Regions from separate parts of the Micromonospora sp. NPDC049201 genome, predicted to be linked through region 2. Evidence: riboswitches for the same ligand, from Rfam matches in the RefSeq annotation. Region 2 holds a riboswitch; the other holds the start of a gene.

The links. Region 2 has a riboswitch for thiamine pyrophosphate ahead of ACZ6O5_RS21330 (ECF transporter S component). Riboswitches for the same ligand answer to the same signal wherever they lie in the genome.
Region 1: linked by a shared signal. The riboswitch ahead of thiE (thiamine phosphate synthase) and the one ahead of ACZ6O5_RS21330 (ECF transporter S component) in region 2 are both predicted to bind thiamine pyrophosphate.

The regions. Positions count from the first base shown of each region.
Region 1 covers NZ_JBVJHM010000002.1:158,227-162,906, forward strand. The annotation lists gene ACZ6O5_RS04380 (thiazole synthase) at 1-51, opposite strand, end outside; gene thiS (sulfur carrier protein ThiS) at 57-257, opposite strand; gene thiO (glycine oxidase ThiO) at 248-1,378, opposite strand; gene thiE (thiamine phosphate synthase) at 1,372-1,998, opposite strand; TPP riboswitch at 1,993-2,104, opposite strand; gene ACZ6O5_RS04400 (aldo/keto reductase) at 2,387-3,349, opposite strand; gene ACZ6O5_RS04405 (nucleotidyltransferase family protein) at 3,426-4,223, opposite strand; gene ACZ6O5_RS04410 (ABC-F family ATP-binding cassette domain-containing protein) at 4,220-4,680, opposite strand, start outside.
Region 2 covers NZ_JBVJHM010000009.1:237,897-242,576, reverse strand. The annotation lists gene ACZ6O5_RS21335 (ABC transporter ATP-binding protein) at 1-1,226, opposite strand, end outside; gene ACZ6O5_RS21330 (ECF transporter S component) at 1,323-1,913, opposite strand; TPP riboswitch at 1,986-2,092, opposite strand; gene ACZ6O5_RS21325 (alpha/beta fold hydrolase) at 2,169-3,005, shown strand; gene ACZ6O5_RS21320 (sugar isomerase domain-containing protein) at 3,002-3,751, shown strand; gene ACZ6O5_RS21315 (DUF6328 family protein) at 3,843-4,346, shown strand; gene ACZ6O5_RS21310 (acyl-CoA dehydrogenase family protein) at 4,460-4,680, shown strand, end outside.

The DNA of each region.
Region 1 (4,680 bases), on a different contig from region 2:
GCCGAGCACCAGCCGGGAGCCGAGCGGCACGCCGCCGATCTCCAGGGACATCCCGGTCACCCGCCCTGCGCGGCGCTGAGCACCTCGACGCGGTCGCCGTCGCGCAGCACGCTCGCCGGCCAACCACCGCGCGGCACCACCTCGCCGTTGACCGCGACCGCGAGGCCGCGCTGCTGACCGGTGACCGCGCGGACCACCTCGGCGAGCGTGACGCCGTCGGGCAGCGTCCGCCCGGTGCCGTTGACGATCAGTTCCACAGGCGCTCCTTCGAAAACCGTGCCGGGCTGAAGGGGGCGAGCGCCGGATCCGGCTCGCCGTTGACGATCAGTTCGGTGACCAGGTCGGCGGTGACCGGGGTGAGCACGATGCCGTGCCGGTGGTGCCCGGTGGCGGCGAGCACGCCGGGTCGGCCGGGCAGCACCCCGATCACCGGCGCGTTGTCCGGCGTGCCCGGGCGCAGCCCGGCGGCGGCCTCCACCAGCGCGTACTCGGTCAGCTCGGGGACCAGCTCGGCGGCGGCGTGGAGCAGCCGAAGCACACCGCCGGCGGTCACCTCGACGTCCGCGCGTTCCTCCACGGTGGCACCGACCACCACCTCGCCGTCGGCCCGGGGCACCAGGTAGACCGGCTCGCCGTCGGCGTACCCCCGGATCACGTGCCGGAAGCCCGGCGGACCGCCGGCGGGCGCGCGGAGCCGCAGCACCTGGCCCTTCACCGGCCGGACCGGCAGCCCGGTCAGCGCCGCCGCGCCGCAGCCGGCCGCGACCACGGTGACCCGCGCGTCCACCTCGGACAGCGTGCCGACCCGCGCCGGCCGGAACGTCACGCCGGCCCGCTCCGCCGCGACCCGCAGCGCGGCGACCAGGCGACGCGGGTCGACCTGGTGGTCGCCGGGCGCGACCGCGCCGCCGCGCACCCGGGTGGCCAGCGCCGGCTCGCGGTCGCGCAGCGCCGACGGGCGCAGCGGCGTGATCGGCAACCCCAAACCCTGCTGGTACGACCACAGCCGCCCCGCCTCGGCCAGGTCGTCGGCGGTGAGCCCGACCACCAGCGTGCCCTCGGTGCGGTGGCCCAGGTCGACGCCGCTCGCCTCGGCCAGCTCGGCGGCGAACGCCGGCCACCGGGCCGCGGACTCGACAAGCAGCCCGGTCAGCTCCCGCTCGCCGAAGTACGCCTCGGCGACCGGGGCGAGCATGCCGGCGGCCACCCGCGACGCGCCCGACCCGGGCCGGTCGTCGTACACGCTCACCCGCAGCCCGCGCTGCGCGCACCGCCACGCGATCGCCAGCCCCACCGGCCCCGCCCCCACCACCCCCACCTCGGAAAGGACGGGCCCCCTGTTAACGCATTCGGTAGAGGAGGGGCCCCCGCTTAACACGTCAGCGCACCGAGCAGCTCGGCGGTGGCGTGCGCGGGGTCGGCCGCCTCGGACAGCGCGCCGACCACCGCCACCCCGTACGCCCCGGCCGCCCGCAACGCCGGCACCGCCGCGGCGGTCACCCCGCCGATGGCGATCACCGGCACGGTCACCGCCGCGGAGACCGCGCGTACCCCGTCCGGGCCGATCGGCGCGGGCAGCCCCGGCTTGGTGGTGGTGGCGTGGCAGGGGCCCACACCCAGGTAGCTCGCTCCGGCGGCGACCGCGGCCCGGGCGGCGCCCGGCTCCCGGGCGGTCGCGCCGAGCACCGCGTCGACGCCGAGCACCCGGCGGGCGGCGGCCACCGGCAGGTCGTCCGCCCCGACGTGGCCACCGGCCGCGCCCACCGCGAGCGCCACGTGCAACCGGTCGTTGACCAGGCAACACGTGCCGTACGGCCGGCACGCCTCGACCACCCGGCGGGCCAGCTCGTACGCCTCCCGGTCGGTGGCGTCGTCCGTCACGCGGACCTGTACGACGAGTTCGGCGCGGCCCACCGGCAGCGCGGCACGCAGCACGCCGAGCGGATTCCGCCCCGGTCGGGTGTCGGTGATGAGATGCAGTCGTCCCAGGGACGGCACGGCAACGCTCCTCCCTGCGCCGGCATTACCCGGATCAGGTTCAACGGTCGGGGGCTGTCAGCCCCCCTCTCAGCCCGGTCCACACCGGGCTCCCGTGGGTCACTTGCGGCTACCGTACGACGCCTCCCCGCCGTACGGAAGACCGGGTGAGTTTTTTCCCAGGACCGCGCCACCCGACGGACCGGGACGGCGGGTGACCGTCGAGTGACGACACGCTGCCAGGATGTCGACCCACGCCCGCGTCCCGCGTTGCCTGGCGGTCCTGCCGTTCCGGGGTAGTCGAGCCGTCAACGAAGGGCTGCGCACCCGGCCGATGCTGCGCGGGCCGACGTGGAGACAGCCATGACGTTCCCCTCACCGAGTGCCCACCCAACGGGTGGGCGGGACGTCAGAGGAGGGCGTCGAGGGCGTCCAGGTCCTCGTCGGTGGGCTGCCAGGTGCCCGCGTCGGCGTTGGCGCGTACCTGGTCCGGAGTGGTCGCGCCGGCGATCACCGAGGTCACCGCCGGCCGGGCGGCCAGCCCGCCGATGGCCACCTGGAGCATGCTGATCCCACGCTCGGCGGCGTACGCCTCGATGGCCTCGATGGTGTCCCAGCGCGCCGCCGCCAGCCGCTCGGCGTACCGGCCGCCGCCGGCCAGCCGGCTGCCCGTCGGGGGCGCCTCGCCCCGCTTGTACTTGCCGGTGAGCAGCCCGTTGGCGAGCGGGAAGAACGGCAGCATGCCGAGGCCGAACCGCTCGCAGGCCGGGATCACCTCGTCCTCCACCCCCCGCTCCAGCAGCGAGTAGTGGTTCTGCGCGGAGATGAACCGGGTACGCCCCGCCGACGACGCGGTCCAGTCGGCGTCGGCGATCTGCCAGCCGGCGAAGTTGGAGTTGCCGAGGTAACGCACCTTGCCGGCGGTCACCAGGTCGTCCAGCGCGGCGAGCGTCTCGTCGATCGGCGTGCCCGGGTCGGGCTCGTGCATCTGGTAGAGGTCGATGTGGTCGGTGCCGAGCCGGCGCAGCGACGCCTCGACCGCGCGGGCGATGTAGCGACGGGCGCCCCGGGCACCGTGGTCCGGCCCGTTCGCGCCGTGCATGTCCATGCCGAACTTGGTGGCGACCACCACGTCGTCGCGGCGCCCCTTGAGCGCCTGACCGAGCAGTTCCTCGGAGCCGCCCTGCGGTTCGCCGTAGATGTCGGCGGTGTCGAAGAAGGTGATCCCGGCGTCGAGCGCGGCGTCGACCACCGCCCGGGTGCCGTCGCTGTCGAGTTTGCGGCCGAAGTTGTTGCAGCCGATGCCGACCACGGACACCACGAGTCCGGAGTCGCCCAGCCGACGGTAGGTCATCTCACTCACGAGTCCCACCCTATGCCCGCCGCCGCCCGAGCACGGGACGAGCCCGACCGGCTGCCACCGGGCCGGGCCCGCCGGCCCGGGCGTCTCAGCCCAGCGCGTCGGCGACGAGCGCCCGGGCGGCACCGACCGTCGCCGCCAGCTCGACCGGGGTACGCCCCAGCGCGCCGAGCAGCGCCTGCGCCCGGGCGGTGAGGTCCGGTGGCGTGCCCGGCAGCCGCCCGGCCGAGGCGAGCATGCCCTTCTCGTTGACCAGCCATCGCCCGGCCCGGCCGTGCAGCGCCTGCGCGAGCACGCCGACCACCCGGAACAGGCACCCCGCCACGTACCCGGCGTCGCCGCCGGCCGCGCCCTTGGCCGCGCCGTCGAGCAGCAGGCCGGTCTCCCAGCCGCCGGCCACGAGTGCCGCGCCGAGCGCGGGCGGGTAGTGGACGGTCTCGGCCCGCAGCGCGGTCAGCTCGCCGGTCGGGTCGCCCAGCACCCGGCCGAGCGCGACCTCCCCGGCGTACGCGGGCGAGTAGAACCCGAGCGGGTGCCCGGCCTGCACCTCGACCGTGTAGCGGCCGGCACGGCAGTCCGCCCAGACCCGGTGCACCCGGTCCAGGTCCCGGTAGATCCAGTCCACCGCCACCCCGCCGACGCGCAGCCAGCCGCCGCCGTCGACCCAGGGGCCCCAGCCGCCGGGTGCGGTGAGGTCCACCGGGCTGTCGGCGACCGAGTCGGCGACCGCGCGCAGCCCGGCCACGTCCGGCGTACCCCGGTAGTAGAGGCCGACGTCCCAGTCGGAGTCGGGCCGGTGTTCGCCGCGGGCCCGGCTGCCGCCGAGCGCCACCGCGACCACGCCGTCGACCGCGCAGAGCCGGTCGACCAGCTCCTGGTCGATCATCCGACGTCCCAGACCGGCTCCGGCGTCTCCACCACGTCCCCGTCGCCGCGGAACAGCACGAACCGGTCGAAGGTCCGGGTGAACCACCTGTCGTGCGTCACCGCGACCACCGTGCCGTCGAACGCGGTCAGCCCAGCCTCCAGCGCCTCGGCGGAGGCCAGGTCGAGGTTGTCGGTCGGCTCGTCGAGCAGCAGCAGCGTGGCCCCGGACAGCTCCAGCAGCAGCACCAGGAAGCGGGCCTGCTGGCCGCCGGAGAGCGTGCCGAAGCGCTGGTCGCCCTGGCCCGCCAGCTCGTAGCGGGACAGCGCCGCCATGGCCGCGTGCCGGTCCATGCCGGCCCGGTGCTCGTCGCCGCGCCACAGCACCTCGACAAGCGTCTTCGCCATCAGCTCCGGGCGGTCGTGGGTCTGTGAGAAGTGCCCCGGCCGGACCCGGGCGCCGAGCCGCACCACACCGC
Region 2 (4,680 bases):
GCGGTCGCCACGCTCAGCCGCCGCGCCTCGCCACCGGAGAGGGTGTACGGGTTGGCGCCGGCCAGCCGGTCCAGTCGCAGCCGGTGCAGCAGCGCGTCCACGGTGGCGGTGACCGCCGCCTCGGACTGCCCGGTCCGGCGCGGGCCGAGCGCCAGTTCGTCGCGGACCGTACCGGTGACGAACTGGTGCTCCGGGTCCTGGAAGACCGAGCCGATCCGGCGGGCCAGCGCCGGCGCCCGCCAGCGGTGCGGGGGAGTGCGCGCGTCCCGCCCGGCCAGTTCCGTGGCCGCGGTGACCGTGCCGGTGCCGGGGCGCAGCAGGCCGCCGAGGAGCAGCGCCAGCGTGGACTTGCCGGCGCCGTTCGGGCCGAGGACGGCGAGCGCCTCGCCGGCGCGTACCCGAAGGTCGGTGGGGGCCAGCCGGGGCGGCAGGCCGAGCCGGTCGGCGGTGAGCAGCACGTCGCCGGCCGGCGCGGTGGCGTGTCGCGGCGGCACGGTGTGCCCGGGCACCCAGACCCCGGCGGCGGCCAGCGCCTCGCCGTGCGCGGCGAAGACCGCGCCGGGCGGCCCGTCGGCGCGCACGCCGCCACCCGGTTCCAGCACCACCACGCGGTCGACGAGCGGCAGCGCCTCGGCGACCCGGTGCTCCACCAGGATCAGCGTGGTGTCCGGGTCGAGCGCGTCCGCGACCGCCCGGCGGATCAGCGCGGCGCCGGCCGGGTCGAGGTTGGCGGTCGGCTCGTCGAGCAGCAGCAGTCCGGGACGCAGCGCGAGCGCCCCGGCGAGGGCCAGCCGCTGCTGCTCGCCGCCGCTGAGCGCGGCGGTCGGGCGGTCCCGGGGGTAGGGGAAGCCGACCCGGCGCAACGCCTCGTCGACCCGGGGCCAGATCTCCTCGGCCGGCACCCCGCGGTTCTCCAGCCCGAACGCGACGTCGTCGCCGGAGCGGGCCATCACGAGCTGGGTCTCCGGGTCCTGGAACACCACGCCGACGCGTTCGCGGGCCTTGCGCGGGTCCAGCCCGTCGATCTCGACGGCGCCCTCCTGCTCGCCGGAGTCCTCCGGCAGCAGCCCGGCCAGCGCCGCCAGCAGCGTGCTCTTGCCCGCACCGGAGGCCCCGAGCAGCAGCACCCGCTCCCCGCTCTCGACGCGCAGGTCAACCCCACGCACCGCCCAGCGCTTCCGCCCCCCGTGCCGCCACCCGAACCCCCGCAGAACCACCCCACTCACCGCGCCACCCCCTCCCCAGCCTCGTTGATCAAGGAGTTCGCGTCAGGGAAACCGCCCGCCGCCGACGCAAACTCCTTGATCAACGGCGGGAACCCGTCAGACCAGGGCGCGGTCGCGGCCGGCGGGGAAGCGGTCCAGGACGCCGGTGTTGGCCAGGGCGCGGGTGAGCAGGTGGGCGCCGAGGCCGGCGATCACGGTGGCGCTGACGATCGTGATGAGCGCGTACGGGATGCGGTAGGAGGTCAGCTCGTACGCCTTGTTCCAGTAGACGAAGTCGAAGATCGCCGCGCCCAGGCCGGTCAGCGCGCCGGCCAGGACCGCCACCGGCAGCTTGAACGAGCGGTAGCGGAAGGCGGCGAACGCCAACTCCGCGCCGATGCCCTGCATCAGGCCCTGGAGGATCACGATGCCCGCCCACTGGCTGCCCAGCAGCGCGGAGACGATCGCGGCCACCGTCTCGCAGTAGAGCGCGGCACCCGGCTTGCGGATGATCAGGCCGGCGAGCACCGCCGGGATCAGCCACACGCCGTAGAGCACCGCCTGCGCGGGCGGAAAGAACGCGAACGCCGCGTCGGTGGCGCTCCAGAGCAGGCCCCAGGCCCAGAAGACGACGCCGAAGGCGACGGCGATGACCGAGGCGACGACGATGTCGACGGTACGCCAGCGGTTGCTGTCGGTGTGGTTCACGGTGGCTCCCAGTTCGTGGTGAGGAACCAGGAGAAGACGCACGCCGCGCCCGGAATGCCGGACGTCGACGCGGCTGGAGGTCGACCGAACTCCCTGCGCTGGCATTACCCAGATCAGGTTCGAGGGTCTGCGGGCACCGGCCCGCACTCTCAGCGCTGTGCGCTCCCCTGTCGGATGTGAAGTTGTCTCGTCGCAGACGCTAGCACCGACGTCGGGGCCGGGCCCAGCAGGGCGACTGTCGGTAGGCTGGCGATCATGCGGGTCGAGGCGCGAAATCTGACGTTCGAGGTACGCACCGGCGGCCCCGAGGGCGGCGACCCCGTCCTGCTGCTGCACGGCTTTCCGCAGCACGCCGGCGAGTGGGACGCGGTGACGCCCGCGCTGCACGCCGCCGGGCTGCGCACGTACGCGCTCGACCAGCGCGGCTACTCGCCCGGCGCGCGGCCGGCGGCGGTCGAGGCGTACCGGATCCCGGAGATGGTGGCCGACGCGGCGGCCGTGCTGGACGCGCTCGGGGTGACCGCCGCGCACCTGGTCGGCCACGACTGGGGCGCGATCGTGGCCTGGGGCCTCGCGGCGGCGCACCCGGAGCGGGTGCGGACGCTGACCGCGGTGTCGGTGCCGCACCCGGCCGCGATGGGCCACGCGCTCGCCAACGATCCCCGGCAGAAGGCCAAGTCCGCCTACATGGCGCTGTTCCGGATGCCGGGCAAGGCGGAGAAGGTGCTGCTGGCGCTGCACGGCGCCGTGCTGCGCCGGATGCTGCGCGGCGTCGGCGACGCGGCCACCGTCGCCCGGTACGCCGACCCGATGCGGGAGCCGGGGGCGCTCACCGCGGCGCTGAACTGGTACCGCGCGATGAGCGGGTCGGACATGAAGGCGGTCGGCCCGGTGGCGGTGCCGACCACGTACGTCTGGAGCGACAGGGACGTGGCGGTCGGCCGGACCGCCGCCGAGGCGTGCGCGGGACACGTCACCGGCGACTACCGGTTCGTGACCCTGTCCGGCGTCAGCCACTGGATCCCCGACGAGGCCCCGGGCCCGCTGGTCGAGGCGGTCCTGGCCCGGGTCCGAGGGACGGAGGAGGCATGACGGTGAGCGCCGAGGCGTACCTGGCGACGGTGACGTCGACGATGCAGCGGGTGGCCACCGAGCAGCGGGGGAACGTGGCGGAGGCGGCCGATCTGATCGTGGCGGCGCTCCGTGCCGACGGGGTGGTGCACGCGTTCGGCACCGGGCACTCCGAGGCGCTCGCCATGGAGATCGCCGGCCGCGCCGGCGGGCTGGTGCCCACCAACCGCATCGCGCTGCGCGACCTGGTCCTGCACGGCGGCGAGCCGGCCGACGTGCTCGGCCCGAAGCTGGAACGCGAGCCGGCGGTGGCGCACCGGCTCTACGAGCTGGCCCCGGTCCGGCCGCCGGACGTGTTCGTGCTCGCCTCCAACTCGGGCGTGAACGGGGCGATGGTCGAGTTCGCGTCGATCGTGAAGCAGCGCGGGCACGGGCTGGTGGCGATCACGTCGGCGCGGCACTCGGCGCGGATGACCTCGCGGCACCCGTCCGGGCGGAAGTTGGCCGACTTCGCCGACGTGGTGCTGGACAACGGCGCCCCGTACGGCGACGCCACGCTGCCGTTGCCCGGCGGTGGCGCGGTCGGCGCGGTCTCGTCGATCACCGCCGCGCTGCTGGCCCAGCAGATCACCGTCGAGGTGGTGGCCCGGCTGGTGGCGGCGGGGGAGCGACCGCCGGTCTACCTGTCCGCCAACATCACCGGCGGCGACGAGTACAACGCCGAACTGGAAGCCCGGTACGCGGGGCGGATCCGCCGGGGATCGTGAGCCGGTTTCGCGAGCGCCCGAATCGGGCACAGGCGCTGCTGCCGGCGGGTGTTCACCCGCCGGCCGTGCCGTCTTCACCGGAGGTTCGCGAGTGTCCAAGGAATCCGAGAAGCAGCGCTGGCAGCGCAACTTCGCCGATCTGTTGCAGGAGCTGCGCGTCGCGCAGACCGGCGTGCAGATCCTCTTCGCCTTCTTGCTGACGCTGCCGTTCAGCAACGGGTTCACCCGGACCACCGAGTTCCAGCGTGACGTCTACATCGTGGCGTTGCTGGCCGCCGCCGCGTCCGCCGCGATGATCATCTCGCCGGTGGCGTTCCACCGGGCGCTGTTCCGGCAGGGCCGCAAGCCGGAGCTGGTCCGCTTCGCCCACCGGATGGCCACCGGCGGCCTGTTCTTCATGCTGATCGCGATGGTCAGCTCGGTGCTGCTGGTCAGCGACTTCGTGCTGGACCGGCCCATCGCGTTCCTGCTCAGCGCGCTCACCGGCATCTGGTTCCTGACGTTCTGGGCGATCCTGCCGTTCGCGCGGCGCAACTGGGGTGAGGACGACGTCGACGACGATGACGACGACCCGCAGACGCTGGCCGGCGACTGAGGGTCCGCCAAATCGGACGTGCACGCGACGCTACCCCTGGGTAACACCCGGGGGTAGCGTCGTTTTCGTCGAGCGCGTCGATCGCAGCCGGACCGACCATCCAGGAGGCAGCCGTGACCACGACACAGAACAACGCCGACGGGGTGGGACCGCTGCCCACCGAGGCCGGCCAGGTCTCCGAGAAGGAGGCCCGCCAGGTCGCCGAGGCGGCCCGCGAGGCGGCCTGGGACCGGCCCAGTTTCGGCAAGGAACTCTTCCTCGGCCGGTTCCGGCTCGACCTGATCAACCCGTGGCCCCGGTCCGACCCGGCCGACGTGGCCCGCGCGCAGGAGTT